Regions from separate parts of the Achromobacter sp. 10T422 genome, predicted to be linked through region 1. Evidence: predicted binding sites of a transcription regulator. Region 1 holds the regulator's gene; each other region holds the start of a gene.

Region 1 (10,337 bases):
TCGTAGGCGGCCGGGGTCGCCGACACGAACACGCACTGACGCATGCGGGCTTCGAACTCTTCAAGCTTGAGCGGCCGGTTATCCAAGGCGGATGGGAGACGGAATCCGTACTGAACCAGCGTTTCCTTACGCGATCGGTCACCGCGGTACATGCCGCTCAGTTGGCCGATCGTGACGTGGCTTTCGTCGATGAACATCAGCGCATCGGACGGCAGGTAGTCGATCAACGTGGGCGGAGGCTCGCCCGCCGCCGCGCCCGACAAATGCCGCGAGTAGTTCTCGATGCCCTTGCAGAAGCCTAGCTCTTGAAGCATTTCCAGGTCGAAACGGGTGCGCTGTTCCAGGCGTTGCGCTTCAACAAGATGCCCGTCATCGACGAAGCGCTTCACGCGATCACGCAGCTCTTCTTTGATGGTTTCGATGGCGCGCAGGACCGTATCGCGCGGCGTCACGTAATGCGAGCCCGGGTAAACCGTAAAGCGCGGCAGCTTTTGGCGAATGCGGCCCGTCAGCGGGTCGAAAAGCTCCAGGCTTTCGATCTCGTCATCAAACAGCGTCAGACGCAGCGCCAATTCGGCGCTTTCCGCCGGGAAAATGTCGATGGTTTCGCCACGAACCCGGAACACGCCGCGCGTGAACTCGGCGTCGTTGCGCGTGTATTGCATGGCCACCAGGCGCGCCAGAATCTCGCGGCGGGAAATCTGATCGCCGCTACGCAGGATCAGCACCATCGCGTGGTAATCGCCCGGGTTACCAATACCGTAGATGCAGGAGACCGTACCCACGATGATCGTGTCGCGGCGCTCCAGCAGGCTCTTCGTGGCCGACAGCCGCATCTGCTCGATATGCTCATTGATGGACGAGTCCTTTTCAATAAACAGATCGCGCGTCGGCACGTAGGCCTCGGGCTGGTAATAGTCGTAATACGACACAAAATACTCAACCGCGTTCTTCGGAAAGAACTCACGCATTTCTGCATAAAGCTGCGCGGCCAGCGTCTTATTAGGGGCCAGCACCAACGCGGGTCGCCCCATGCGGGCGATTACATTGGCCATGGTGTAGGTTTTGCCCGACCCCGTCACGCCCAAAAGCGTCTGGAACATGAGGCCATCTTCGACCCCTTGGGTCAGGCCTTCGATGGCTGCAGGCTGGTCACCTGCCGGCGGATAGGGTTGGTAAAGCTGAAACGGGCTATCCGGAAATTCGACAAATCCAGGTTTCACTTCCCCGCCTGGCATGGCCGCAGCCGATGCCGGCGCCGCCGTCAGATCCGCAGCGAGATCATCGGTCAGATCTCCCGCGCTGCTCGGGTCTATTGGGCTCTTGGGCATGCTAGACTGTTCCAGGGTAAACCCCCCATTATCCACAGCACATCGTACTGCGTCCACCCATCCTCATCAGAGTCCCATGAGCAACCTTTTCGATTCCGTCGAACTCGCGCCGCGCGACCCCATTCTTGGTCTGAACGAACAATACAACGCGGATACGCGTCCCGGAAAAGTCAATCTGGGCGTGGGCGTGTACTACGACGATCAGGGTCGTATCCCCTTGCTGGCCGCCGTTCGCAAAGCTGAAACCGCCCGCATTGAAGCAGCTGCCGCCCGCGGCTACCTGCCGATCGAAGGCATTGCCGGATACAACCAGGGTGCGCAAGCGCTGCTGCTGGGCAAGGACTCCGCGCTTGCCGCTGCCGGCCGCGTGCTGACCACCCAAGCGCTGGGCGGCACCGGCGCACTGAAGATCGGCGCCGACTTCCTGCATCACCTGCTGCCGGGCTCCAAGGTCCTGATCAGCAACCCCAGCTGGGAAAACCACCGCGCGCTGTTCGAACGCGCCGGGTTTGAAGTTGGCACGTACTCGTACTACGACGCCACCACCCGCGGCCTGAACTTCGACGCCATGCTGGCCGACTTGAAGGCCGCCCCGGCCAAGACCGTCGTCGTGCTGCACGCTTGCTGCCACAACCCGACTGGCGTGGACCCCACCGCCGATCAGTGGAAGCAGATCGCCGCCGTGGTCAAAGAAAACAACCTGGTCCCGTTCCTCGACATCGCCTACCAAGGCTTTGGCGAAGGCCTGAAGGAAGACGCTGCAGTCGTGCGCCTGTTCGCCGACCTGGACATGACCATGTTCATCAGCTCGTCGTTCTCGAAGTCGTTCTCGCTGTACGGCGAGCGCGTTGGTGCCCTGACGGTTGTGGCTGGCAGCAAGGACGAAGCCGTCCGCGTGCTGAGCCAACTGAAGCGTGTCATTCGCACCAACTACTCGAACCCGCCCACCCACGGCGGCACGGTGGTGTCCACGGTCCTGAACTCGCCCGAACTGTTTGCGATGTGGGAAGAAGAACTGGCCGGCATGCGTGACCGCATCCGCCTTATGCGCAAGCAACTGGTCGAAAAGATCAAGGAACATGGCGGCAAGCAGGACTTCAGCTTCGTGCTGGAACAACGCGGCATGTTCTCGTACTCGGGCCTGACCTCGGCCCAAGTTGATCGCCTGCGCGAAGAGCACGGCGTCTATGCTGTGTCCAGCGGCCGCATCTGCGTTGCCGCCCTGAACAGCGGCAACATCGACAAGGTCGCGGCCGGCATCGCAGCCGTCCTGTAAGCGTCGAATCGGAGCGGGCCGGACGGCCTGCACCCCAAAGAACGGAGCCCTTCGGGCTCCGTTTTGTTTCGGACGCCGCCCGCGGCTTGCATTTTTGCGCTGCGTCCCCCAGAATGGCGCTGTATATATGTACAGTCCGCTCGCACCGGATCATCGCCATGGCCAGCAAACTTACAGATCGCCAGCAACAAATTCTGGACCTCATCCGGCAAACCGTTACGCGCACCGGCTTCCCGCCGACGCGTGCCGAAATTGCCCAGGCTTTGGGTTTTCGCTCACCTAACGCAGCGGAAGATCACCTCAAAGCGCTGGCCCGCAAGGGCGCCATTGAGCTTACCGCCGGCGCATCGCGCGGCATCCGCTTGAAGGACAGCGCCGCTGCGTCCTCACAGACTTCCCTGCCCCTTCCCTCACTGGCACAGCTGTTGCTGCCTCTGGTGGGCCGTGTGGCCGCTGGCAGCCCCATTCTTGCGGCCGAGCACGTGGAACGCGAAGTGGGCGTCGACCCACACCTGTTTGCTCAAGCGCCCGATTACCTGCTGAAGGTTCGCGGCATGAGCATGCGCGATGCCGGTATTCTTGAAGGCGACTTGCTCGCTGTGAAGAAAGCGTCCGAAGCCCGCAATGGCCAAATCGTCGTCGCTCGCCTGGGTGACGACGTCACAGTCAAACGGCTGCAACGCACAAACGGCCATATCGAGCTGTTGCCCGAAAATCCTGACTTCCAAACCATCATTGTTGAAGCCGATCAGGAATTCGCGCTGGAAGGCATCGCGGTCGGCTTGATCCGAACTCACGCTCTGCACTGATCGCAGGAGTTTTGTGGGAGCCCTTCCCCGAAACGATCAGCCCATAAAAAACCCCGCCGCAGCGGGGTTTTTACTGGGCGCCTGCTTTCGAAGGCGCCCTGGGCTTCACGATCAGTGCTTGAGCACCGGATCAGTCGAACCCGGCTCGGCCGGCTTGGCAACCAGAGGTTCCTTTACGGCTTCGTCCTCTGCCAGAGGTTCCGGCAGACGTTCCAGCGCCAGCTCCAGCACCTTGTCGATCCAACGGACCGGCACGATCTCAAGGTGGTTCTTGACGTTGTCCGGAATCTCCGCCAAATCCTTGACGTTTTCTTCCGGGATCAAGACCGTCTTGATGCCACCACGGTGCGCCGCCAACAGCTTTTCCTTCAGGCCGCCGATCGGCAGCACTTCGCCGCGCAGCGTGATCTCGCCGGTCATGGCGACATCGGCGCGCACCGGGATGCGCGACAACGCCGACACCATGGCCGTCGTGATTGCGATGCCTGCGGACGGACCGTCCTTGGGCGTCGCGCCTTCCGGCACGTGGACGTGCATGTCGTGCTTCTCGAAGACGCTGTCAGCGAAGCCCAGACGGCGAGCACGCGAGCGCACCACCGTACGAGCCGCCTCAACCGACTCCTTCATCACGTCGCCCAGCGAACCGGTGCGTTGGATGACGCCCTTGCCGGGCATGTCCGCGACTTCGATCGTCAGCAGGTCGCCACCAACTTCCGTCCACGCCAGACCCGTCACCTGACCAATCTGGTTTTCCTTTTCGGCCATACCGAACGTGTAGCGGCGCACGCCCAGATAGTCGCTCAGGTTGTCGCCCGTGACGTTGACCGGCTTGACCTCAAGGGTCTTGCCTTCGGCCTTGGCACGATCGGTCTGGGTCAGCAACTGCTTGATGACCTTGCGGCAGATCTTGCCCACTTCGCGTTCGAGCGCACGCACACCAGCTTCGCGGGTGTAGTAGCGAACGATATCGCGCAGCGCGCTGTCATCGACCGTCAACTCGCTGTCCTTCACGCCGTTGTTCTTCATCAGCTTCGGCAGCAGATGGTCGCGGGCGATATGGATCTTTTCCTCTTCCGTGTAACCGGACAGGCGGATCACTTCCATACGGTCCAACAGGGCCGGCGGAATGTTCAGCGTGTTGCTGGTGGCCACGAACATCACGTCGGACAGGTCGAAGTCGACTTCGATGTAGTGGTCCTGGAACGTGTGGTTCTGTTCCGGGTCCAGCACTTCGAGCAACGCCGACGAAGGGTCGCCACGGAAATCCATGCCCAGCTTGTCGATTTCATCAAGCAGGAACAACGGATTGCGCACGCCAACCTTCGACATGTTCTGAACGATCTTGCCCGGCATCGAGCCGATGTACGTACGACGGTGGCCGCGAATTTCGGCCTCGTCGCGCACACCGCCCAGCGCCATGCGCACGAACTTGCGGTTCGTCGCCTTGGCGATCGACTGCCCGAGCGAGGTCTTGCCCACACCAGGAGGGCCAACCAGGCACAGAATCGGCGCCTTCACCTTGTCCACGCGCTGTTGCACGGCAAGATATTCGAGAATGCGTTCCTTGACCTTTTCCAGACCATAGTGGTCGTTGTCCAGCACCGTCTCGGCGTTGGCGATCGAGTTGTTGATCTTGCTCTTCTTCCTCCAGGGGAGGTTGATGAGCGTATCGATGTAGTTGCGCACCACCGTGGCTTCGGCCGACATGGGCGACATGAGCTTGAGCTTCTTGAGCTCGGCATCGGCCTTTTTACGGGCCTCTTTCGGCATGTGGGCAGCGATGATCTTCTTTTCAAGCTCTTCGATGTCCGCGCCTTCTTCGCCTTCGCCCAACTCCTTCTGAATGGCCTTGACCTGCTCATTCAGGTAGTAGTCGCGCTGGCTCTTTTCCATCTGCTTCTTCACGCGGCCGCGAATCCGCTTCTCGACCTGGAGAATGTCGATTTCGGTTTCGAGCTGGGTGAGCAGACCTTCAAGGCGCTCGGACGTGCCGACGATCTCGAGCATCTTTTGCTTCTGCTCGAGCTTCAGCGGAAGATGCGCGGCGATCGTGTCGGCCAGGCGTCCGGCATCATCGATGCCAGCCAGCGAGGTCAGGATCTCCGGGGGGATCTTCTTGTTGAGCTTTACGTACTGTTCGAACTGGGCGACGATCGCGCGGCGCAGGGCCTCGGTCTCGGAGCCTTGCATGGCGTCCGGCTCGATCGGCGTCACCTGGCAGGTGAAGTGCGAATCCGCATCTTCAATGCTGTTGATGCGGGCACGCTGGGTGCCTTCGACCAGCACCTTGACGGTGCCGTCGGGCAGCTTGAGCATCTGCAGGATACCGGCCACGCAACCGATCTCGTAGACGTCTTCGGGGGTGGGATCATCCTTGCCGGCGGACTTTTGGGCCACCAGCATGATGCTCTTGCCCGCTTCCATCGCAACCTCGAGCGCGCGGATAGAGCGCGGACGGCCGACGAACAGCGGGATGACCATGTGCGGAAACACCACGACGTCACGAAGTGGGAGCAGAGGGAGGTCGATCGGGTCGGAAGGCAGGGTCTGGCTGGCAGACATAGGAGGTTCCTCTGTATGACTCGGCGTATCGGGGACAGGAGACCCGGGTATACCCCGGGCTATCCACGTCAGTTACGTCTGTTATGGGAACAATAGCCGAAAATTCAAGATCTCGGCTGCCAGATATCCGAAAGGGGAAAAAAAATGCCCGGGAGGGCGGCCGAAAGGCAAAAAAACCCGTTACAGGAACGGGCTTTTTTGAAATATCAGGCTGCCGCGTCGCGGACTTCTCCGCGCTCGGGCTTGTCGGTCTCGCTGGCTTCGTCCGCGTAGATCAGCAAGGGCTTGCCCTCACCTTCAATCGCGTTCTCGTCAACCACCACGCGCTTGACATTGCCTTGCGACGGCAACTCATACATGGTGTCCAACAAGGTCTGTTCGATAATCGAACGCAGACCACGAGCCCCGGTCTTGCGCTTGAGCGCCTTGCGGGCGATCGCCTTCAATGCGGCAGGCCGCAAGTCGAGCTCGGCGCCTTCCATGGCAAAAAGCTTCTGGAACTGCTTGAGCAAGGCGTTCTTGGGCTCGGTCAGAATTTGCACCAGCGCCGCTTCGTCGAGTTCGTCCAGCGTCGCAACAACGGGCAGACGGCCGACCAGCTCGGGGATCAGACCAAACTTGATCAGATCTTCCGGTTCGACTTCGGAGAACAGCTCGCCCACACCGCGCTCGGACTTGGCGCGTACCGACGCCGAGAAACCGATGCCCGATTTCTCGGTGCGGTCGCGGATGACCTTTTCCAGTCCGTCGAAGGCGCCGCCTACGATGAACAGGATGTTGGTCGTGTCGACCTGAACGAAGTCCTGGTTAGGGTGCTTGCGGCCGCCCTGCGGGGGCACCGAGGCAACGGTGCCTTCAATCAGCTTCAGCAAGGCCTGCTGCACGCCCTCGCCCGACACGTCGCGCGTGATGGAGGGGTTGTCGGACTTGCGGGAAATCTTGTCGATTTCGTCGATGTAGATGATGGCGCGCTGCGCCTTCTCGACTTCGTAGTTGCAGTTCTGCAGCAACTTTTGAATGATATTTTCGACGTCTTCGCCCACGTAACCCGCTTCGGTCAGCGTGGTGGCGTCAGCCATGACGAACGGCACGTTCAGCATGCGCGCCAACGTCTGAGCCAAGAGCGTCTTGCCGGACCCGGTGGGGCCGATCAGCATGATGTTGCTCTTGGAGAGCTCGACTTCGTCACCCTTGATCTCGCCGTGACGAATGCGCTTGTAATGGTTGTAGACCGCTACGGCCAGCATGCGCTTGGGCGAATTTTGCCCAATGACGTACTGATCCAGGAAGGTCTTGATTTCAGCCGGAGTGGGCAGTTCGGAACGAATCGCCGCGCGCGCGGTAGCCTGCGCTTCCTCGCGGATGATGTCGTTGCACAAGTCGATGCACTCATCGCAGATGAATACCGACGGACCCGCGATCAGCTTGCGGACTTCATGCTGGCTTTTATTGCAAAACGAGCAATGCAGCACTTTTGCGTCTGCCGATCCCTTTTTTTCAGGCATATTTGTTTCGTATCTCAGGTAAAGATGCGCCAGACCGGTAACGGGCCCGGCGCATGCGCTTACTCAAACTTGATGGCAGCGGGTTCAGATCAACCGGGAAGTCAGCCTTCCGAGCGGGAGCTCATCACCTTGTCCACCAATCCATACGATACCGCATCTTCGGCGGACATGAAGTTGTCACGCTCCGTGTCCAGGCCGATGCGCTCCATCGACTGGCCGGTGTTCTCAGCCAGAATCCGGTTAAGACGTTCGCGCAGATCCAGGATCTCGCGAGCCTGAATCTGGATGTCGGACGCCTGCCCCTGGGCGCCGCCCGACGGCTGGTGGATCATGATCCGCGAGTTGGGCAGCGTGAAACGCTTGCCCTTCTTGCCAGCCGCCAGCAGGAACGCGCCCATGCTGGCCGCGAGGCCCGTGCACAGGGTCGATACGTCCGGCTTGATGAACTGCATGGTGTCAAAAATGGCCATTCCCGCATACACCGACCCGCCAGGCGAGTTGATGTACAGGGAAATGTCCTTGTCAGGATTCTCCGATTCCAGGAACAGCAACTGCGCCACAACCAGATTGGCCGTTGCGTCATTGACCGGACCCACCAGGAAAATGAGCCGTTCGCGGAGCAGACGCGAATAGATGTCGTAGGCGCGTTCGCCGCGCCCCGACTGCTCGATAACCATGGGAATGTAGCCCAGGCCGGTGGGGGTCACCGAAGACCCGCCATTCATTGCCGCATAGAAATCGGTGAATCTCTGCATAGTGTTACGCCATCCCCATCAACTGATCGAAAGGCACCTTCTCTTCGGTGACCTTGGCCTTTTCCAGCACGTGCGCGACGACGTTGTCTTCCAGCACGATAGCCTCGATTTCAGCACGACGCTGGCGGTCAGCCAGGTAATAGCTGACAACCTGAGCGGGTTGTTCGTAGTTTTCTGCGAACTCTTCAATGCGCGCGCGCACTTGCTCGGGCTTGGCTTGCAGTTGCTCTTGCTTGACCAGTTCCGACACCAACAGGCCCAGACGGACACGGCGTTCGGATTCGGTCGAGAAGGCTTCTGCCGGGATCGGCACGGACTCGGCGTTGGGGATGCCACGCTGCTTCAGCTCTTCGCGGGCAGCGGCGACACGGCCTTGCACGTCGTTGTCGACCAGCGCCTTCGGCACGTCGAACTTGCCGGCTTCGACCAGGGCGTCCATGACGCTGGACTTGGTGCGGCCAGCCGAACGGACCTTGACTTCGCGTTCGATGTTGCTGCGGATGTCGGCCTTCAGCTTTTCGACGTCGCCTTCGGCTTGGCCGAGGGACTTGGCGAATTCGCTGTTCAGCTCGGGCAGAACGCCTTCAGCCACTTCCTTGACGGTGATGGTGAATTCGGCAGTCTTGCCGGCAACTTCAACGCCTTGGTAGTCGTCCGGGAACTTCAGTTCGAAAACCTTGGTTTCGCCAGCCTTCAGGCCGCGAGCGGCTTCTTCGAATTCCGGCAGCATGCGGCCTTGGCCGAGCACGAACGGGAAGTCTTCGGCCTTGCCGCCTTCGAACGGCACGCCGTCGATGGTGCCGGCGAAGTCCAGCGTGACGCGGTCGCCGTCTTGCGACGCACGGCCTTCACGGGCTTCGAACGTGGCGCGCTGCTTGCGCAGAACGTCCAGGGTTTGTTGCACTTCGGCGTCGGTGACAGCCGTGTCGTAGCGGGTGACGGCCAGCGCCGACAGATCCGGTACGGCGACTTCGGGGTAGACCTCGAACGTGGCGGTGAACGCCAGCGTGTCGTCGGTAACGCCTTCAGTCTTGGGTTCGAGGTTCGGGGCGCCAGCAACGCGCAGCTTCGCGCCGTCGATGGCTTGTTCGAAGGCACGGCCAACTTGGCTATTGATCACGTCGTAGCGGATGCTGGGGCCATGGCTGCGCTCGAGCATGGCGAGCGGAGCTTTACCCGGGCGGAAGCCGGGGACCTTGGCGGTGCGAGCCACGCGCTTCAATTGCGCCTGGACTTCCTTTTCGACGTCGGCCACCGAGACGGCCAGATCAACACGGCGCTCCAGGCCGGAGAGGGTTTCAACCACAGGCTGCATTAAAAGACCTATTTTCCGAGAGATGAGATTACGGGCGGATAAACGCGGCATTTTACCGGAAACTTCCGGAACCCTGACGCAAAGGGGCGCGAGCCCCGGATTTGCCCGGATGCTCGCGCCCCGTTTTCCGCCCGAAAAGGGAGGGCTAACGTCGATTTGACGTCTTATTTTGCCTTGGCGATGCGATCTTCGATGTGCTGAGCGCGCTTTGCCGAGGACGGGTGCGAGCTCATCATATCGCTCTTGCCGCCATCCAGCTCGGCAAGCTTCTGAAACGCGGTCACCAGACCACGGGTATTGAGCTTCTTGGCCTGCAGCTGATCGAACGAATAGTCGTCCGCCGCGCTTTCCTGCGATTGCGAGAATTGCGCGTTGATGAACTTCTCGGTCAGGTCGCCCAACTGCGACGAGTTCAGCGCGGCGACCGTTGCACCACCGGCAGCACCGGCGGCGTCACGCGCGGCCGACACCGTGTAGGCGGTCTGCATGGCCTTCTTGCTGTGGCCCAGGGCCACGTGGCCGATTTCGTGGCCAACCACGCCCAGCACTTCGTCGTCGGTCATCATGTCCATCAAACCGCTGTAGACGCGGATGCAGCCGTTGGCCATGGCCCAGGCATTGACGTCCTTGGTGATGTAGACCTTGTAGTTGGCCTTCTGGCCATTGACCGTGCCGCCCAGCGACTTGGCGATCTTCTGCAGGCGCACGTCGTACTTGCTGCCCGGCGCGGCGATCTTTTCCTGCGAATCGCTCTGCGCGCAAGCCTTGTCCGACAGCGTCTTGA
Region 2 (10,337 bases), on a different contig from region 1:
GATTCGCCGACCAGCGCAAAGGTCTCGCGCTGTGAAATAGCGAGTTCCAGGCGTTTGACGGCATGCGTCATGCCGCTTTCGCCGACAATGTCCACTTCCAGGCCGCGGACTTCAAGCAACGGAGTCGGGGCGTTCATGGTGCGTCTCCGGACTTCGAGGCGCGCGGTTCGGCGCCAAGCGCCGGCGCCGAACGACGGCCGATCAGGCCGCCCCACCCGCCCAACCGCGCCATCCGGCTGGGCTTGTAGCGGCGGGTGCGCGGATCAAAGGCGTCGCGCACGGCGTCCGCGAACAGGTTGGCCGCCAGCACCAGCGCCAGCATGAAAATGAAAGCCGTCATCAGGCTCCACCAGATCATCGGGTCGCGCGACATCTCAAGCCGGGCGCCATTGATCATCGAACCGAACGAATTCATGCTGGGGTCGACGCCAATGCCCAGGTACGACAGCACGGCTTCGTACAGCACCAGCCCCGAGAATTCCAGCACCACGGTAATCAGCACCAGGTGCGCCACGTTGGGCAACAGGTGGCGCGTCATGATGCGCCAGTGCGACACGCCAAATGCGCGCGCCGCCTGCACGTATTCCAGTTCACGCAGCTTGAGCGTTTCAGCGCGCAGCAAGCGGCACAACCCCGCCCACCCTGTGAACCCCAGGATCATGCACAGCAGAAACAGGCGCAAATCCGCGCGCGCCACCGAGGTGTCGAAAAGATCCGCGTGGTTGTCGATGTACACCTGCATCATCAGCGCGCAGGCGGCCACCAGCAGCACACCGGGAATCGACGTAATGGTCGTGTATAGATATTGAATGGCGTCGTCGACCTTACCCTTGAAGTAGCCCGCCGCGATGCCGAAGATGATGGCGGGCGGCAGCATGGCGATGGTGGTCAGGCTGCCGATGACCAGCGCCGTGCGGATGCTTTTGAGCGCCTGCCACAAGACGTCGTTGCCAATGCGGTCAGTGCCCAGCGCGTGATAGCCGCTGGACAAGCCCGCCAGCGCGCCTGCGAACAGGCACAGCCCGGTGAAGGTGATCACCATGGCGCGCCATGGGATGTCGGACTGGCCAAGCAGCAAGGCATCGGCCGCGGCCGCTGCCGATTTCTCGCGCCGCGCCAAGCCTGCGAACAGGATGGCCGCCCCCGCCACCGCCACGGCCAAGCCGCCCGCCAGCCCGAAGCCCAACCGCGTGAGCACATCGCTTGTGCGTTCCTGCTTGGGATCGGTCAGGTGCGTGGCGGCGCCGCGCAAGCGCGGGAAGTCGCGCACCGGCTGGTCATTGACCAGCATGGTTTCCTTCAGGAACAGATAGGCCGCCAGCGGCTGTGAATAGTTCTTTTCAGGTTGGGTCAGCACGGTGCCGGTCAACAGCCCGTCCAGCGCCGACTTGACGGCGGGCGCATAGACGGGCGGCGCGTCAGCGGCGGCGCCCGGCGCGGGCGGCAACAGCGGCCGGTAGTGCACCGAGTCCAGCAGCCCCACCACCGAAAAGGCAACGAGGATGACAGCGGAACACATCGCGGGCGTGTCGCGCGCCACGCGCGCCCAGGTGGCGCGCAGGTTGGGGCTGCGGCGCACATGCCACAGGTAGGCCAGCGCGCTCAGCACCATCAGCCACAGCGCGACATCGGTCCACAGGAAGACGATCTTGGGCATGGCGGCTACTCGAATCGGACGCGGGGGTCAGCCAGCGTGTAGGAAATATCGGCCAGGATCAAGCCCACGATATAGAGCGCCGCGCCCAGGAATACCATGGCGCGCACCACCGAAAAGTCCTGCGCGTTGATGGCGTCAATCGTGTAGCTGCCCAGCCCGGGTATGCCGAAGAAGGATTCCGCGATCAGGCTGCCCATGAACAGCAGCGGCAAGGCGGCAACCGTGCTGGTCAGGATGGGCAGCATGGCGTTACGCAGCACGTGGCGGAACAGCACCACGCGTTCGGCCAGGCCCTTGGCGCGCGCAGTGCGCACGTAGTCCTTGCCAATTTCCTCCAGGAACAGCGTGCGGTAAAAGCGCGCTTCAGGCCCCAGCCGCGACACAATCGCCACCAGCACCGGCAGCGCCAGGAACTTGACGACGTCCAACCCGCCCGAAAACCCCGAGAACGGCACCAGCCGCATCAGCTTGGCGAAGACCCACTGGCCCGCGATGATGTAGAACAGGCCGGAGATCGATAGCAGCAGCACGCACACGACCACGCCCCAGAAGTCCAGCCGCGTCGCCCGGAAAAACACCAGCGTCAGCGAAAACACAATGCTGACGAACAGGCCCAGGATGAAGGTGGGCACCGCCAGCGCCAGGCTGGGGCCCATGCGCGTCTTGATCTCGCGGCTGATGTCGCGCCCGTTGTCGGACGCCCCGAATTTCATGGCCAAGAGCGGCACCGAGCGCTGATAGAAGACGGTATCGGTCAGTTGCGACGCGCCCTCGGCTTTGGCATTGAAGAACAGCGGTTTGTCGTAGCCCCGTTCGGCCTTCCATTTTTCAACCGCGTCCTGGCTGGCGCGCTGGCCGCCAATGGCCAGCCGCGCCATGTCGTCCGGCGTGTTGACGGCGAAGAACAGGATGAAGGTGAAGAGGTTCACGCCGATCAGAATCAGCACGCCATACAGCAGCCGGCGGATCACATAGCCGATCATGATTGATGCTCCTTACGGACGGCGGGGCCAAACGCCGTCTGGCGTTCACGGCGCTTGAGCGCGATGTATGACGGCCAGATCGCCAGCGCCAACAGCAGTATCAGTACGCCGATCGGCCACCAGATCGGCGAGTTCCATTCGTCAATCTTCCGCTCGCGCAGCGCGGGGTCCAGCTTCATGTACTGAAGCGTGTTGCGCACCATCTGCGTGGGCTTGGCATTGCCCACCCACTGCTGATACGCGCCCGCCGACATCGGGTAGTAGCCGAACATCCAGGGCGCGTCGCGCTGCACCACGGCCACCATCTTGGCGATCAGCTGTTCTTTTTCGGGGCCGTCGTCCAGGAATTTCATCTGCTCGAACAGCTTGTCGAATTCCGGGCTGGCGTAGTTGGCGGCATTTTCGCCGCCCGTCTTGGCCTTGGCGTTGGGGCCATAGAGCAGGAACAGGAAATTCTCGGCATCGGGGTAATCGGCCACCCAACCCCACAGGAAAATCTGCGCCGCGCCGCGCCGCATCTTGTCCTGGAAGCGGTTGTAGTCGGTAGAGCGCAAATCCAGTTGCACGCCCAGCTTGTTCAGTTGCCGGCGCATCCAGTCGAACTGCGGGTTGGAGCCGCCGCCTTGCATGGCGTCGTAGTACAGCACCAGCGGCGCGCCGGTCTTGGCGTTGCGGCCGTCGGGGTAGCCCGCTTCGGCCAGCAGGCGCTTGGCCACGTCCAGGGATTTACGTACGGGCTTGCCATCGACCAGGTCGTAGACAACGGGGTTCACGCCTTCTGGCGGTTCGCGGTAGCCCAGCACGCCGGGCGGCACCGGCCCTTGCGCTACGGACGCCTGGCTGTTCTCAAACACGGCAACGTACTCTTCCCAGTCGAACACGATGCTGATGGCCTGACGCAGCTTGCGGTTCTTTTCTTCCTGCTCGGGCGTGTCGCCCTTGCCCACCACCGGGTCCTGCCAGTTGAAACCCATGTACCAGATCGAGGTTTCGACGGTGGTTGGCAGCCGGATGCCACGGTCGCGGTACAGGCGCGCCTTGTCCTCGCTGTCGCCCGCCGCCACCAGCATGGCCACGCCGTACTCGCCGCGTTCAATCTGCGGCACGTCGTAATAGCCCTGCATGAATTTGCCGCTGAGCGGGATGGCTTCCTTTTCCAGGCTGAACACCGCGCGGTCAATGAAGGGCGTGGGCTTGCCGCAGTCTTCCAACAGGCCAGCCGCCTTGTCGCCGGGTTCGCCTTCGCAGGGATAGGGTTCGCCGCGGAAGTTGGGGTTGCGGACCAGCACGTGGCGGCGGTTCGTCAACGACTCCGCCATCATGTACGGCCCCGTGCCCACCGGCCACGTGTTCAAGGACAAATCATGTTCGGCCATGCCCGGCTGGTTGTAGAAGCGGTCGGCTTCCCACGGCACGGGCGCGGTGAAGGTCATGGCCAGCCAGTATTTGAACTGCGGGTACTTGCCCTTGACGCGCACGCGCAGCGTGTGGGGGTCCAGCGCCTGTACGCCGGTGAAGCCATCGGGTTCGCGCAAGTCGAGCCAGGGCGGCGTGCTGCCGCCGGGCATGTCACGCCGCAGGGCCTGGTCGCGCTTGCGCAGGCGGTCGCCGTATTCCTGCATGCCTTCGACGTGGTCAGCCATGACGGAATAAATGGGCGAAGCCACGCGCGGGCTGGCCAGGCGGCGGAAGGCGTAGACGTAATCGTCTGCGGTCAGTTCGCGCGTGCCGGTGCGCGGGAAATCGGGAATGTAGAACTTGTCGTCCAGCTCGCCGCTTGCCAGCGGGTAGTAGTCGTAGCTGCCGTCCGTCTTGCGGGCAAAGGCCGGATGCGGCTGAAAGCGCACGCCGGGCCGGATCTTGATGTCGTAAACGCTTTCGGCGATCTGGTCGCCCGGCGCATCAGCGGGCAGTTCCTTGCCCTGCGCATCCAGATAGACCGGGGGATCAATGGACTGGGCCGCGCGCGGCACCAATTCGTACGGCCGCTTCAGATAGTGATAGCCGTACAGCGGTTCATAGATGTTGTAGGTATAAGGCGTTTCGTCGCCGGAATAAGAGTTGGCCGGGTCCAGGTACTTGGGCGAGCGCGACGCGAACGCTGAGAAAAACGTGTTCTGGCTTTCCGCGCCGGACGGATACGGGCTGTTGATGGGGCTTTCTTGCGAGCAGCCCGTCGTCGCCAGCAACAGCAGCATGGCTGTCGCCCAGAGCCGCTTCAGTGCACGCATGGAAACCTTCCCTTCAAATCGTTGCGACAGAGGATAGCAAACGCGGGACAGAGCCAGTACCCAGGCATCCCCCTACCGGCCGGGCTCATCCGCACTGGCGTTGGCGCCAGCAGTCGTAGCGCCATTTCCAGGGCTGCATGGCGTGTTGATCGACCCATAATCCGCGCTTGGCGTCCTTGGCCTGGCGTTGCAGGTCGGGCATGGCCTTGTCGCGCAGATAGTCGCCTTTTCTGGCCGTGTAGGCCCAGGCGTAGCCGGATTCCACTTGCAGGCGGTTGGCCGAACGGCCGTCGTCCAGGATCAGCGCGCACACGTCGCGGCCGTACTGGTCTTGTTCGTAGCATTGGGCGGTGAGCGTCTTGCCCGCCACCAGACTCGCCAGATTCTTGCGGGACGCCTCGGCATAGGGCTGGCCGGGCTGGTCAGCGCCATGGCCTTCTTCAGGGGCGTCGATGCTGTCCATGCGGATGCGGCGCTGGCCGTCGGGCGCGCGCAGCGTGACCGTGTCGCCATCGGACACGTTCACGATGGGGCCGGTCAGCGTATAGCTGCCTTGCGGAATGCCGCCCGCCAAGGCAGGGCCGGGGCGGGAGGGGGACGAGGTTGACGACGGGCGTTGTTGATCCCGCCCGTCGGGTTGCAGCCAATTGACGATGGCGCCCGCCGCCGCAAGGATCACGGCGACGATCAGGGCGGTCAGCTTGCTGCCGCCGCGAAAAGGGGGTTTGCCACGCACCGGCCACACTCCACGTTAGAAACGCAGGAAGTTTGCCACAGCCAGCCCCGTTTCCACCGGCGTAATGAGAGGAAAATGTCCCGCTTGGCGGGGTGCTCCCGCTCTCACCCTTTCCCGAGCCCGCGCCTACAGCCAGCCCGACTTGCGGAAGCGCCAATACAGCACCGAACAGATCGATGCGATGACGCCCAGCGTAATCGGATAGCCCCAGGGCGATTCCAGTTCGGGCATGAATTTGAAGTTCATGCCGTAGATGCCGGCAATAGCCGTTGGCACCGCCAGAATGGCGGCCCAGGACGCGAGCTTGCGGGTGGTGTCGTTCTGCGCCGCCTGCCCGATCATCAGGCTGGCTTCAAACGCGAAGGCCAGCGATTCCCGCAAGGCATTGAACAGTTCGTCCACGCGCAGCACCCGGTCGGCCACTTCGCCGAAGTACGGGCGTGCATGTTCGTCCACCGCCGACATCTCGACGCGCGCCAGCCGGCGGCAGATCTCGGCCATCGGCGACACCACGGTATGTATGCGCAGCAGGTCGCGGCGCTGCCGGTACAGCCTGCGGATATCGGTGTCTTTGGCGCCGCGGATCAGGAGCTTTTGTTCGGCGCCTTCGACCACGCTTTCGATCTTGCCGGCCGCGGCCACATAGCGGTCAACCAGCCAGTCCAGCACTTCAGATGCCACGTAATCGCTGCCGCGCTTGAGCAAATCGGGCGAGGCTTCCAGCCGTTCACGCAAGGGGCTGTGCGCCGCCGTCGCACCCCGGCGCACGGTGACGAGAAAGCCGTCGCCAATCAGCAGCTGGGTCTCGCCAAAGATGGGCCGTTCGGCTTCGACCTCGACCGTGATGGTCACGATCAGGACCATGTTGCCGTAGTCGATGATCTTCGGCCGCCGGTGCGGCTCCAGCATTTCTTCCTGGTTCTTGCCGCAGGCGCCCAGTTCGCCGGTGATCCGGGCCAGCAATTCCGGCGTGGGGTTGCGCAGACCTATCCACAACATGCCGGGCGGTTGGCCCTGGGGCTGGCTGTTGTACCGGGTGATGTGCTGCCCCACCTCGTCGATGGGAACTTCGCGGTCGCGGCGCCCGTTCACGTAGGCAATCGACGCGACCACCTCGCCCTTGTGGGCGTCGGCAAAACTATCTTCGGCGGACATGGACTTCCTTTGGCAACGCGAACCCTACCGGACAACTTATAAACATCGGCCGATGATAGCCCAGGCTAGGAGAACAGGCTGCGCACCCGCTTGGTGACGTCGATGCTGGGCGCCTGGGGTTCCTTGGGCTGGCCGCCGCCGGGTAAATCAGACAGTGCGGGCGGCTTGGGCAGATGGTCAAACAGCGGCAGCATCGCATTCGTGATGTAGCGCGTGCGCGAGCCGTACACATGGCGGTCGCCCATGCCCGTTTGCTGATGCACATAAAAGCGTTGCGGCACGATGAGCTGCAAGCGTTCTTTCGCGCGCGTCATGGCCACGTACAGCAGGCGGCGTTCTTCCTCGATTTCCTCGGCGGTGCCCGTGCTCATGTCGGACGGAATGCAGCCGTCGACCACGTTCAGCACGTACACGGCCTTCCATTCCTGGCCCTTGGCCGAATGGATGGTGGACAGGATCATGTAGTCCTCGTCGCGGGACGGCGCGCCGGACTCATCGCTGGTGGCATCGGGCGGGTCCAGCGTCAGTTCGGTCAAGAAGCGTTCGCGCGACGGATAGCCCGCGGCCAGGCGCACCAGCTGGTCAAGATCGGTCTTGCGCACGCGGGCATCGTCATACAGGCGTTCGAGCTGGCCGGCATACCAGCGCAGGGCAAGATCGACATCTGCGGGCCAGCGCAGGCCGGGGTCGCACAAGGCCGCGTAGGTGTCGGCAAACGCGCCCCACTCTTCTTGGGCGGCTGCGCCCGGCTTGAATTCGCGCAGGGCTTGCAGCGGTTCGGCGGACGCAGACATGGCGTCCATCAGTTTGCCGGCGGTGGCGGGGCCAATGCCCGGCATCAGCTGCGCCACGCGAAAGCCCGCCATGCGGCCACGCGGGTTCTCGGCCCAGCGCAACAGCGACAGCAAGTCCTTCACGTGCGCGGCTTCCAGAAAGCGCAGACCGCCAAATTTCACGAAGGGGATGTTGCGGCGGGTCAGCTCAAGTTCCAGCGCGGCGCTGTGGCTGGCCGTGCGGAACAGCGCCGCCTGCGATTTCAGCGTGGCGCCGCCCTCGCGCTGCGCCAACACCTGATCGGCCACCCAACGCGCCTGACCGGCTTCATCGCTGACAGTCACCAGTTCAGGCAATTGCGACGACGCGCGATCCGTCCAGAGGTCTTTGGCGAAGCGCTCCGTCGCCAGCCCGATCACCGCATTCGATGCGTTCAGGATGGGCTGCGTGGAACGGTAGTTGCGGTCCAGCGTGATGACGCGCGCGGGCTTGGGGAATTGCGTCGGGAAGTCCAGGATGTTGCGCACCGTGGCCGCGCGGAAGGAATAGATGGATTGGGCGTCGTCGCCCACCACCGTCAGCCCGCGCCCATCGGGCTTCATCGCCAGCAGAATGGCCGATTGCAAGCGGTTGGTGTCCTGGTATTCGTCCACCAGCACGTGGTCGAACCGCGCCCCCACGTCGGCCGCGATGCCGGGGTCGGACATCATCTCGGCCCAGTAGAGCAGCAGGTCGTCGTAGTCCAGCACCTGCTGATCCTGCTTGGCGGCCACATAGCCGCGAAACAGATTCTTCAGTTCGTCTTCCCATTGGGCGCACCAAGGGAATGACGTTTTCAGCACGTCGGCCACCGGCGTCTGGCTGTTGACCACGCGCGAATAAATGGCCAGGCATGTGCCTTTCAAGGGAAAACGGGATTTGGTGGACGACAGGCCCTGCTCGTGCCGCACCATCCCCATCAGGTCTTCGGCGTCGCCGCGGTCATGGATGGTGAAGGCTTCCGACAGGCCGATGCGCAGCGCGCAGTCGTGCAGCAGGCGCGCGCCGATGGCGTGGAACGTGCCGGCCCACGGCAGCGACGGCGCCTGTTGCGAGCCGCGCAGGTTCATCACTCGCTGCAATACCGAACCCACGCGGCGATCCATTTCCTGCGCGGCGCGGCGTGAAAAGGTCAGCAGCAACATGCGTTGGGGATCGGCGCCGTTCAGGATCAGGTGCGCGACACGATGCGCCAGCGTGTTGGTCTTGCCTGAACCCGCCCCGGCAATCACCAGCAAGGGGCCGTCATCGCCGGCAGCGCCCGCCACGCCGAATTCGGCAGCTTCGCGCTGCGCGGGATTCAAGTCGGCCAGAGGGTCGGGACGGGCGGGAGTAGAAGCGGGATTCTGATCGGGCATGACGCGTTGTGACGGCGCTGGGCACGGCTGGGCGGCAAAACCTGACCGGCGGGCTGGGCTGAATTGGCGGCCAATGACTGGCTATTTATCCAGCTATCATAGCAGCGTAGCCGGCCCCGCCGCCGGCACGATACGAACCCGATTCCCCCCCATGCGCCTTCTGACCGGCACCGCCTCCTGGACCGATCCCACCCTGCTTGCCTGCGGCCGCTTCTACCCGCCCGAGGCCCGCAGCGCCGAATCGCGGCTGCGCTTTTACGCCTCGCGCTACCGGCTGGCCGAGGTCGATTCCAGCTACTACGCCCTGCCCTCGGCCGACAACGCCTATCTTTGGGACCAACGCACGCCGGACGATTTTGTCTTCAACATCAAGGCCTTCCGGCTATTCACCGGCCACCAGACGCCGCTTGCCGCCCTGCCCCGCGACATCCAGCGCGAACTGGACGATTGGCCGGAGCCCATCATCTATCACGGCCAGATGCCGGAAGACTTGCGCGATGCGCTGTGGCGCCGCTATCAGCTGGCGCTGGAACCGCTGCGCATGCCGGGCAAACTGGGCGCGGTGCATTTCCAGTTTCCGCCCTGGGTCCGGCGCGATGCGCGGGGCCGCGCGCATGTGGCCGATTGCGCGCGGCGCATGGAAGAGCATCTGATTTCCGTGGAGTTCCGGCATCGCAGCTGGTTTGACAGCCCAGCCGCCATCGCGGACACGCTAGCGTTTGAACGCGACCTGGGCGTGGTGCACACGGTGGTCGACGCGCCGCAAGGCTTTGAGAACACGGTGCCCGCCATATGGGAATGCACACATCCCGATCTGACCTTGCTGCGCCTGCACGGCCGCAACACCGACGCGTGGAATGTGTCGGGCACGGCCTCGTCGGGGCGCTTTCAATACGAGTACACCGAACAGGAACTGGCAGAGCTGGCGGAACGCTTTTCGCGGCTGGCCACGCAAAGCGCGCAGGCGCACGCCGTGTTCAATACCAACTTTGAAGACCAAGGCATGCGCAACGCCGCCGCCTTCGCGTCGGCGCTGTTGCCGTTTTAGTTCCGTTCTGACGCCGTGCGGATGCTTGTGATGCCGCCTTGGTACCGTTTTAACCCTGACGGGCACCGCTCAAGCCGCGGCCGGCTTGCGCGCCACTTCCGCCAGGCTTTCCAGCAACACCTCGAACTTGCGGGCAATGTCGTGCTCGGGCACACAGGCGTACCCCAACAGCAGCCCCGGCCGCCGCCCTGCTTCATTCACGTAATAACGCGACAGCGCACGCGTCAGCACGCCCTTGCTGCGCGCCACGTCCACCACGCGCAGGTCATCCATGTCCGGCGGCAGCGTCAGCACCAGATGCAAGCCCGCCATGCTGGCGTCGCGATGCAGCCAATCCGGCCCCAGGCGGCGTTCGA
Region 3 (8,610 bases), 330 kb from region 1:
TCATAGGGGTTGCCCGTGGCCCCGTACACCGCGTTATAGGTATGCGAGCCCAAGCCAAATTCCGGCACGTTGGTGCGTCCGATGAAAATAGCGCCCGACGCCCGCACCCGCTCGATCATGATGGAATCATGCGGCGTCACCTGATCCTGATAGACCGGCGAACCCATCGACGTGACCATGCCGCGCACAGCCGTCAAATCCTTGGGCGCCTGAGGCATGCCGTGCATCCAGCCCAGCCACTGGCCCGCATCCAGCTGAGCGTCGCGCTCGGCGGCTTCGCGCAACAGCGCATCCGCGTCGCGCCGGGCCACGATGGCGTTGAGCTTGGGATTGACGTGGTCGATATGGGCCAGATAGGCGCCCATGACCTCGACACAGGACAGCTCGCGCCGCCGGATGGCGTCCGACAAGGCGTGGGCCGGCATGGCGACGATGGGATTCAAGCGGGTGGAATCAGCCGGCGTGGCGGGGGGCATGCGGGTCTCCTGGGGTGACTATTGTTGTCGGCACAGCGGTCACTTGCGGCGCCGCTGAATATGATGCTCGTCATGCTAATGGCGCGTCCCCTTGGACACAAGTGGCTAATTTCAGCCCTGCCGTGCTGCGAATGTCACGGAAATAAATGCTGCGCCAAGTGGTCGACGAACACGCGTAACTTGGGCGATGCCTGGCGGCTGGCGGGCCACAGCGCCCACATCGTGCCGCTGCCGCGCGTGCGGTCCTCCATCACGATCTGCAATTGGCCTGCGGCCAACTCCCGGCGAATCGTAAAGTCGGGCAGGCAGACGATGCCCTGCCCGCCCACCGCCAACGCAATCCGCATCTCGACGCTGTTGCACACCAAGGTCAGCGGCAGCTCGAGCGGCGGCGCGTCAGGCCCCCGCTTCAACGGCCATTTTTCCAGCCGGCCCGTGGCCGGGTAGCGGTAATGCAGGCAGGCATGGCGCAGCAGATCGGCCGCGCGTTTGGGCGTGCCGTGCTCACGCAAGTAATCGGGGGATGCCGCCAGCACGCGGCGAAACGGCCCCAGGCGGCGGCGCTTCAGGCCGGAGTCGTCCATCTCGCCGGTGCGCACCACGGCGTCGTAGCCTTCGCCGATCACGTCGACCATCCGGTCGGTGAAATCCAGGTCCAGCTCCACCTCGGGGTAGTGGCGCATGAAGCTCGCGATGGTGGTGTCGAACAGCCCGCTGTAGCGCGGCAGGCTGACCCGCAGCTTGCCCTGCGGCGCGTCGGACGCGGCGGACAATTCCAGTTCGGCCGCCTCGACCTCAGACAGAATGCGGCGGCAACGGTCCAGGAATTTTTCGCCCTCGGGCGTCAGGGCAATGTGGCGGGTGCTGCGATGAAACAAACGCACCTTCAAGCGCGCCTCCATCCGCGCCACGCTCTTGCCCACCGCCGATGGCGACACGCCCAGCACACGGCCGGCTTCGGAAAAACTGCGCGTCTCCGCGACCAGCACAAACACGCCGATGCCGCTCAGGCTATCCATCCCACGCACCCCAATGCGAATCTCAATGCGGACATATTTGTCCGGAATCTTTGGAATCCTAGCCTATTTTTCTTTTATATCTGTGCCCCTAAGCTTGGCCTCCCTGTCTACAGATGCCCTTGCGTTATGCCCACCCCTGTTGTCTCCGCGTCCCTTCCCAACGCTTGCCTTCCCAACGCTTGCCTTCCCTCCGCTTCCCTTCCTCCCGCTTTCCTTCCCTCCGCGTCTCTTCCACCGGCTTCTCCCTACCGTTGGCTGCAACTGCTGTCCGCCTGCCTGACAGCCCTGCTCATTCCGTTGTGCTTCACCGGCCCCGCCGTCGTGTTGCCATCCATCAGCCACGCGCTGGGGGGAACGCCGGTCGAGCTCAACTGGATATTGAACGGCTACATCCTGGCGTATGGCAGCGTCATCATGGTGTCGGGCAGCCTGACCGACCTGTACGGGCCGCGCCGGGTCTGGCTGTTGGGTCTGGTGGGGTTCTGCGCGGCCACCTTCGTGATTCCGTTTGTGCCAACGGCCGCTTGGATCGACGTACTGCGGCTCCTGCAAGGCATGGGCGGCGCGGCCGCGTTCGCCGCTGCCATGTCGTCGCTGGCGCCGCTCTTTCACGGCGTGGCGCGCACCCGCGCGTTCAGTTTGCTGGGCACCACCTTCGGCATCGGCTTGTCGTTCGGACCGCTCGCGTCGGGCTGGATGGTGGAGGCGGCGGGCTGGGAATGGGTGTTCCTGGCCACGGGCGCCGTGGGCGTACTGGGCGCCGTCATGGTCGCCATCAGCGTGCGCCCGACCACCGTTGCGGCGCAAGGCCGGCTGGACTGGCCCGGCGCGCTCACCTTTACCGGGGCGCTCGGGCTGTTCACCTACGGCATGCTGCTGGCGCCCGAGGCAGGCTGGGGGGATGTGTACGTCATCGGCGCGCTACTCGCATCCGTGTTGTTGGCCGTGGCGTTCGTGCGCATCGAACGCCGCGTCGCCCGCCCCATGCTGGACCTGAGCCTGTTTCGCAGCTCGCGCTTTGTGGGCGTGCAGGTGCTGGCGGCCTCGCCCGCGTTTTTGTTCATCGTGCTGATCGCGCTCTTGCCCGGCCGCTTCATCGGCATCGACGGCTACAGCGCATGGGAAGCGGGGCAGTTGATGATCGGCCTGGCCGCGCCTTTGCTCATCGTGCCGTTCGTGGCGGCGCTGCTGACGCGCTGGTTCCAGCCCGGCGTACTGTCGGCCGTCGGCTTGATTGCGGTGGCCATCGGCCTCTTGTGGCTGGCCAGCGTCATGACCACCGGCGCGGCCGGTTTGTGGCTGCCCATGTGTCTGATCGGCATCGGCATCGGCCTGCCATGGGGCTTGATGGATGCGATGGCGGTCAGCGTCGTCGACGCGCGCAATGTCGGCATGGCGACCGGCATCTTCAACACCGTACGCGTGTCGGCGGACGGTGTGGCGATTGCAGTGGTTAGCGCCCTGCTGGCCGGGTTGATTCAGACGCAGTTGTCGGCAGCGCTACCCGGCGCCACCGATGCCCCTTCCCTGTTGATGGCGGCGAATCGCGCAGCGCTGGGTCAGCTGGAGGAAGCTGCGGCGCTGCTGCCGGCCGAGCCGCTAAATGCACGGGTAACGGCAACTGCGCAGGTGCCGGCCGAGCCACCGAATGCACGGGTGACGGCAACTGCGCAGGTGCCGGCGGCGACACCGAATACGCCACCGCGTGCGCAGCCGCCCGCCATTGCGCTGCTGCAACACATCTATGACGACGCCTTCCGCGTGGTGCTGCATGTGTTGGCCGGCATCGCGCTGTTGACCGCGCTGGCGATCTACGCCTTGCTATGCAGGCGTGAGCGCATCGCCTCGCGGCACGGGGCGTCGGCCATTGACCGAACCGCTGCCCCGGCCATAACGCCACAGCAGAGCAACCGGGGCTAATCCACCCGCCACCAGCTCGGCAGCAGACCGCGCACTTTGGCGCGCCGATAGCGGTCGTCGATAAGATGCACCGTGCCCACATCCTGTTCGGTGCGGATCACGCGGCCTGCTGCCTGCACCACCTTTTGCATGCCGGGATACAGGTAGGTGTAGTCGTAGCCGTTCTCTTCGCCATAGCGCAAGTCCATGGCCCGCTTCATGTTTTCGTTCACCGGGTTCACCTGCGGCAGCCCCAGCGTGGCGATGAAGGCGCCTATCAGGCGCTTGCCCGGCAAGTCCACCCCTTCGGAAAACGCGCCGCCCAACACCGCGAAGCCCACGCCTTGGCCCGTGTCGGTAAAGCGCGCCAGAAACGCCGCGCGGTCGGCTTCGCCCATGCCCGGCGTCTGCAACCAGATCGGCACGCCCGGGTGACGCTCGCGCATCAGGTCCGACACCTGACGCAGGTAATCAAAGCTGCTTAAGAAGCCCAGGTAGTTGCCCGGCCGGTCGGCGTACTGGCTGGCGATCAAGTCGACGATAGGCGCAAGCGACCGTTCGCGGTCGCGATAGCGTGTGGATACGTTGCCCACCACGCGCACCGCCAGCTGCGCCGCTTGAAATGGCGCGGCCACGTCGATCCACGGGGTGTCTTTCGGCAAGCCCAGCGTGTCGCGGTAGAACTGCTGCGGGCTGAGCGTGCCGGAAAACAGCACGGTGGCATGCGCCGCTGCGTAACGCGCCGCCAGATACGGCGCCGGAATCACGTTGCGCACGCACAAGGTCGAGGGCCGCGTCTTGGCGCTGGCCACCCCCACGTCCGACAAGGTCACATCGAACAAGGCGTGCGAGCCAAACTGTTCGGCCAGCCGCATGAATTGCAGCGCCTGGAAATAGAAAACCAGCACCGGGTCGTCTTGCGGCAACGGGGTTTCCGCCATGGATTCCATGATGGCGCCCACCGCCTTTTGCACGGCCGACAACACACCGGGCGCCACCATCTCATAGGCCTGATAGCGTTCCGTCTGCTTCTTGTTCAACGCATTCCAAGAACGCTGCAAGCCGTCCAGCGGCTTCTTCAACGCTTTGGACGCGGCATAGCGCGCCGCCGACAACGACGCCTGATCCAGCTCGCCGGTGTACATGCGGCGCGCGCGGTCAACCAGGTTGTGCGCCTCGTCGACCAGCACCGCGACCTTCCACTGGTAGGCCTGCGTCATGGCGTACAGCATGGCCGACGAGTCGTAGTAATAGTTGTAGTCACCCACGACCACATCGCTCCAGCGGATCAGCTCTTGCGACAAGTAGTACGGGCAAACCTGATGCTCGCGCGCCGTGGCGCGCACGGTGGGCGCATCCAGCCGCTCGTGTTGCAGCGCCGCTTCGCGCGCTTCTGGCAGGCGGTCATAAAAGCCCTGCGCCAGCGGGCAGGAATCTCCGTGGCAAGCCAGGTCAGGGTGTTCGCAGGTTTTGTCGCGCGCTTGAAGATCCAGTACGCGCAAGCCGGGCGCCGCGGGCTGGGCGTTCAGGGTGTCCAGGGCTTCAATGGCCAAACCCCGGCCCGAACCCTTGGCCGCCAGGAAGAACACCTTGTCCAGCCCCGTGCCTGGGCTGGCTTTGAGCAGCGGGAAGATCGTGCCCAAGGTCTTGCCGATGCCGGTGGGCGCCTGCGCCATCAGGCAACGGCCATCGCGCGCCGTGCGGTACACGGCAACTGCCAGGTCGCGCTGGCCTGCGCGAAATTCGCCGTGCGGAAACGCCAGCTTTTCCAACGCCGCGTCACGCGTCTGACGATGCGCAAGCTCGGTCTTGGCCCACGCCAGGAACCGATTGCATTGTTCCTGGAAGAACGTGGCAAGTTCAGCGGCCTGGTGCGTTTCCACCAGCACCGTCTCTTCTTCGGTGACCACGTTGAAATACACCAGCGCCACGCGCACCTGCTCCAACCCGCGCGACTGGCACAGCAGATGGCCGTACACGCGCGCCTGCGCCCAGTGCACCACGCGGTGATTCTCACGCACGCTGTCCAGCGAGCCGCGATACGTCTTGACCTCTTCAAGCTGATTGGCCACGGGGTCGTAGCCATCCGCGCGGCCCCGCACCAGTAAGGTTTCATGCTGGCCGGACAGCGCCACTTCGGTTTCGTAGTCCGGGCCACGGCGGCCCGTGACGACGGCATGGCCCGCCATGCCTTCCAGCCCCGTCGGCGCGGGCGTGAAGCGCAAGTCCAGGTCACCCGCCCGCGCCGTGAATTCGCACAGCGCGCGCACCGCTACGGCGTAGCTCATGCCGCGCCCTCCTGCCAACTGACATGGCAGACCCGCACGGGCATGCCGTGCGAGACGCAGTACTGTAGCCAGCGGATCTGGTTGTCTTGCAATTTGTCGCCCGGCCCTTTGACCTCGATGAGTTCATAGCGGCGCTCGGCCGGCCAGAAACGAATCAGGTCTGGCAGGCCCGAACGGTTGGTTTTGACGTCGCGCAGCAGCCGCGTGAAATACAGCTTCAGGTGCGTGGCGGGCAGGCAATCCAGCGCTTGCAACAGCAGCCCTTCCGACAAGGCGCCCCAGAACACGAACGGCGACTGCACACCCGCCTTGTCCGCGTAACGCCGCAAGATCACGTCGCGATAACCCGGCGTGTCCAACCGCGCCAAGCAATCCGCAAACTGGGCCACGCGGCGTTGATGGAAATCGGGTGCGTCCAGATCGGCGGGGCCGCGCTGGAACGGATGAAAGAACGCGCCCGGCAACGGCGCGAACACGGCGGGCCAGCACAGCAGCCCGAACAGCGAATTGATCAGCGCGTTTTCCACGTAATGCACGGGCGCGTCGTCTTGATGCAGATGGTCGCGCGTGACGAATTCCACTGCCGCAGGCGCAGCGGGACGCGGCAACACCAAGTCGGTACGCAGCAATGCGGGCGCCGCCGGCCGGGCCGGTTTACCCTTGCCCACGCTGCGATACAAGCGCGGCAGCATGCGCGCCACGCGCTGGCTTTCTTCTTCACTTTCGGGAGCGTCTTGCGCCAGCAAGGCCAAAGCCAGGGCATCGTCAAACTGCCCCATGCGTTCATGGACACGGATACGGCGATGTCGCGCGCCCGGATACACGCAGCGTTCGTACGCCGATTGCGCGTCCGGCCACGCCTGCGCGCGTTCACAGGCTTGGCCGATGCGAAACAAAACCTTGGCGCGCCGCTTTTCCAGCCAGGGGTTCTGGCTGGCGCACGCATCCACCGCCTGTAGCAGCGCATCCATCTCGGCACCCTCATCCAGCGCCGCCCGGCACGCCTGCAAAGCCAGATAGCCGTCGACATCCGCACGCGTTTGAAACGCCCGGGACGACGCCTCGAACGGCACAGCCTCGTACTGGAACACCCCCAAGTCGGCCAGCACGAATTCCGACCAGTCTTGATAGAGGTTGCCAAAGAACATCAGCCGGAAGCGTTCGCAAAGATCGCCCACCATCACGCGCCAGACGGGCTCGTCCGCTGCGGGGTTCCACGCCGGATACGCCTTGGGTTCGGGCTGCAAAACGCGCATGGCGTCCAGTAGATCCCCCTTGCGCGCCGTGGCTTTCACCGGGGCATCGGCAAACATCTTGCACAGTTCCGGCTTGGTGTGCAGGGCGAAGAGTTCGTCCAGCGACATGGGCGCGTGCGCATCCAGCCACCCCAGCGCCACCAGCGGCGCGGCGGCGGCTTCGGTGCTTTCGATTTCTTCGTACACCAGCCGGCTGGCGCGAAACCACGGCCCGCGCCGCATCAGCATACGCACCATCAACGCCTGCGACGCCTGCGCCAAAGCCGAAAAATCGGCCAGGAAGCGGCGTTCGGCGGCATCCAGCAAGTCGGCGTAGCGGTCAGAGACCCACGCCAAGGCGCGCTGGAAATTGTGCAGGTAGTAGTAGCGATGCGGGGGAAACATGGGCCTGGCCAGATAGCTGGGTATTTATCCAGTAATCATAGCAGGCGCATCCGCCGCCGGTTGCGGAAAACATGCTGGATTTGTCACTGCATTCAGCGCTGCATTCAGCGCTGCGGGTGCCAGACGATGTTGAAGCCTTCTTCGGCGTCCGGCTCCACGAAGTACGCGGTGATGGCGTCGTATTGCTCGTCCGTGGTCGTGAATGGATGCGCGCCCGTCGCGTTGCGCGCTTGGAGCCTGGCCTTGCACACCGCGTCAGAAGCGTCCAGGTAGTGCAGCTGATGCGGGCATCCGGCCTGCTCGGCGACTTGCCGCAACCATTCACGGCTGCGGCGGGTGTTGGCCGGAAAGTCCAGCACCACCGACAACCCTGCCCCGATCAGCGCCGCGACATGGCTGCCCATCGCATTACGCAGCCGGCTGGCGCACCGCGCGTAGTCGGTGATGTCCACGATTTCCCCCGGATACAGCGCCGCCAGCCAGTTGTCTTCGCTGGTCAACAGCGTGCCCGGCTGCGCGGCCAGCGCCGCAGCCAGCGTCGATTTCCCTGCGGCGATCTTGCCGCAAAGAAAATGCAACGAGGGTGTGGAAGGGGTCGAAGGCGTTGAAGAAGTGGAAGTGGCAGTGGAAGAAGCGGCAGTGGAAGAAGCGGCTGTGGAAGAAGCGGCAGGAGTGGAAGGGGTTGAAGATGTCATGAAGGGCTCTCCGTTTAAAAAAACAGGCAAAAGGCGAGCCAACAAAAAACCCGCCTCTTGGCGGGTTTGTGTAGCGATGTTCCGACGCGCGCTAACCCACCATGATCGTAATGGTGGTAATAATCAGGGCGAACGGGGTCAGGGGTCGGCGCATGAAACAGAGCTTGCGCCTGACGCCGCCGCCTGTCAATTCCCCCAGAAAAAGAAAACGGCGCCGGAAAGCCTGAGCTTTCCGGCGCCGCGGGTTCGCCTTGGATCGCATCGGTTCGCACCATCGCGATGCGATCCAAGCAAGTTCCTGCCGTGGCTTATCGCGCCGGCTGAGCCGCCGCGCCTACGTCCTTGCGCACCTTGGCCACGTCGGAAGCGCTGACTGCCGCCCCCTTGTTGCCCCAGCTTGCGCGCACGAAGGTCACTACGTCGGCCACTTCCTTGTCGGTCATGCGCCAGTCAAAGCCCGGCATGGCATAGGCCGTGGGAGCCGCCGTCGTGCCCGGCATCTGGGCGCCCTTCAACACGATGTGGATCAGCGACGTCGCGTCCGCCGAATTCACCGTGGAGCTCAGCGCCAGCTGCGGGAACGTTTCCGTGTA

Evidence for each region. The regulator LexA, encoded in region 1, represses DNA repair genes until DNA is damaged. The targets are predictions, from matches to a motif close to ACTGTATNNNNATACAGT.
Region 2: a site for LexA is predicted at 9,010-9,027, ahead of AC1DB0_RS15530 (ATP-dependent helicase). Genes of this name have one in related genera too.
Region 3: a site for LexA is predicted at 7,338-7,355, ahead of AC1DB0_RS01850 (VRR-NUC domain-containing protein). Genes of this name have one in related genera too.

What each region holds. Positions count from the first base shown of each region.
Region 1 covers NZ_JBFTHD010000001.1:744,705-755,041, forward strand. The annotation lists gene uvrB (excinuclease ABC subunit UvrB) at 1-1,331, opposite strand, end outside; gene AC1DB0_RS03130 (amino acid aminotransferase) at 1,408-2,607, shown strand; gene lexA (transcriptional repressor LexA) at 2,766-3,416, shown strand; gene lon (endopeptidase La) at 3,528-5,978, opposite strand; gene clpX (ATP-dependent Clp protease ATP-binding subunit ClpX) at 6,185-7,483, opposite strand; gene clpP (ATP-dependent Clp endopeptidase proteolytic subunit ClpP) at 7,585-8,238, opposite strand; gene tig (trigger factor) at 8,243-9,553, opposite strand; gene loiP (metalloprotease LoiP) at 9,718-10,337, opposite strand, start outside.
Region 2 covers NZ_JBFTHD010000005.1:420,907-431,243, reverse strand. The annotation lists gene AC1DB0_RS15560 (ABC transporter ATP-binding protein) at 1-137, opposite strand, end outside; gene AC1DB0_RS15555 (ABC transporter permease) at 134-1,657, opposite strand; gene AC1DB0_RS15550 (ABC transporter permease) at 1,663-2,640, opposite strand; gene AC1DB0_RS15545 (ABC transporter substrate-binding protein) at 2,637-4,871, opposite strand; gene AC1DB0_RS15540 (thermonuclease family protein) at 4,957-5,607, opposite strand; gene AC1DB0_RS15535 (magnesium and cobalt transport protein CorA) at 5,734-6,762, opposite strand; gene AC1DB0_RS15530 (ATP-dependent helicase) at 6,828-8,933, opposite strand; gene AC1DB0_RS15525 (DUF72 domain-containing protein) at 9,085-9,981, shown strand; gene pdxR (MocR-like pyridoxine biosynthesis transcription factor PdxR) at 10,051-10,337, opposite strand, start outside.
Region 3 covers NZ_JBFTHD010000001.1:415,233-423,842, forward strand. The annotation lists gene AC1DB0_RS01830 (amidase) at 1-476, opposite strand, end outside; gene AC1DB0_RS01835 (LysR family transcriptional regulator) at 611-1,495, opposite strand; gene AC1DB0_RS01840 (MFS transporter) at 1,772-3,415, shown strand; gene AC1DB0_RS01845 (ATP-dependent DNA helicase) at 3,412-5,682, opposite strand; gene AC1DB0_RS01850 (VRR-NUC domain-containing protein) at 5,679-7,322, opposite strand; gene AC1DB0_RS01855 (P-loop nucleotide/nucleoside kinase family protein) at 7,427-7,900, opposite strand; gene AC1DB0_RS01860 (hypothetical protein) at 8,032-8,307, opposite strand; gene AC1DB0_RS01865 (c-type cytochrome) at 8,326-8,610, opposite strand, start outside.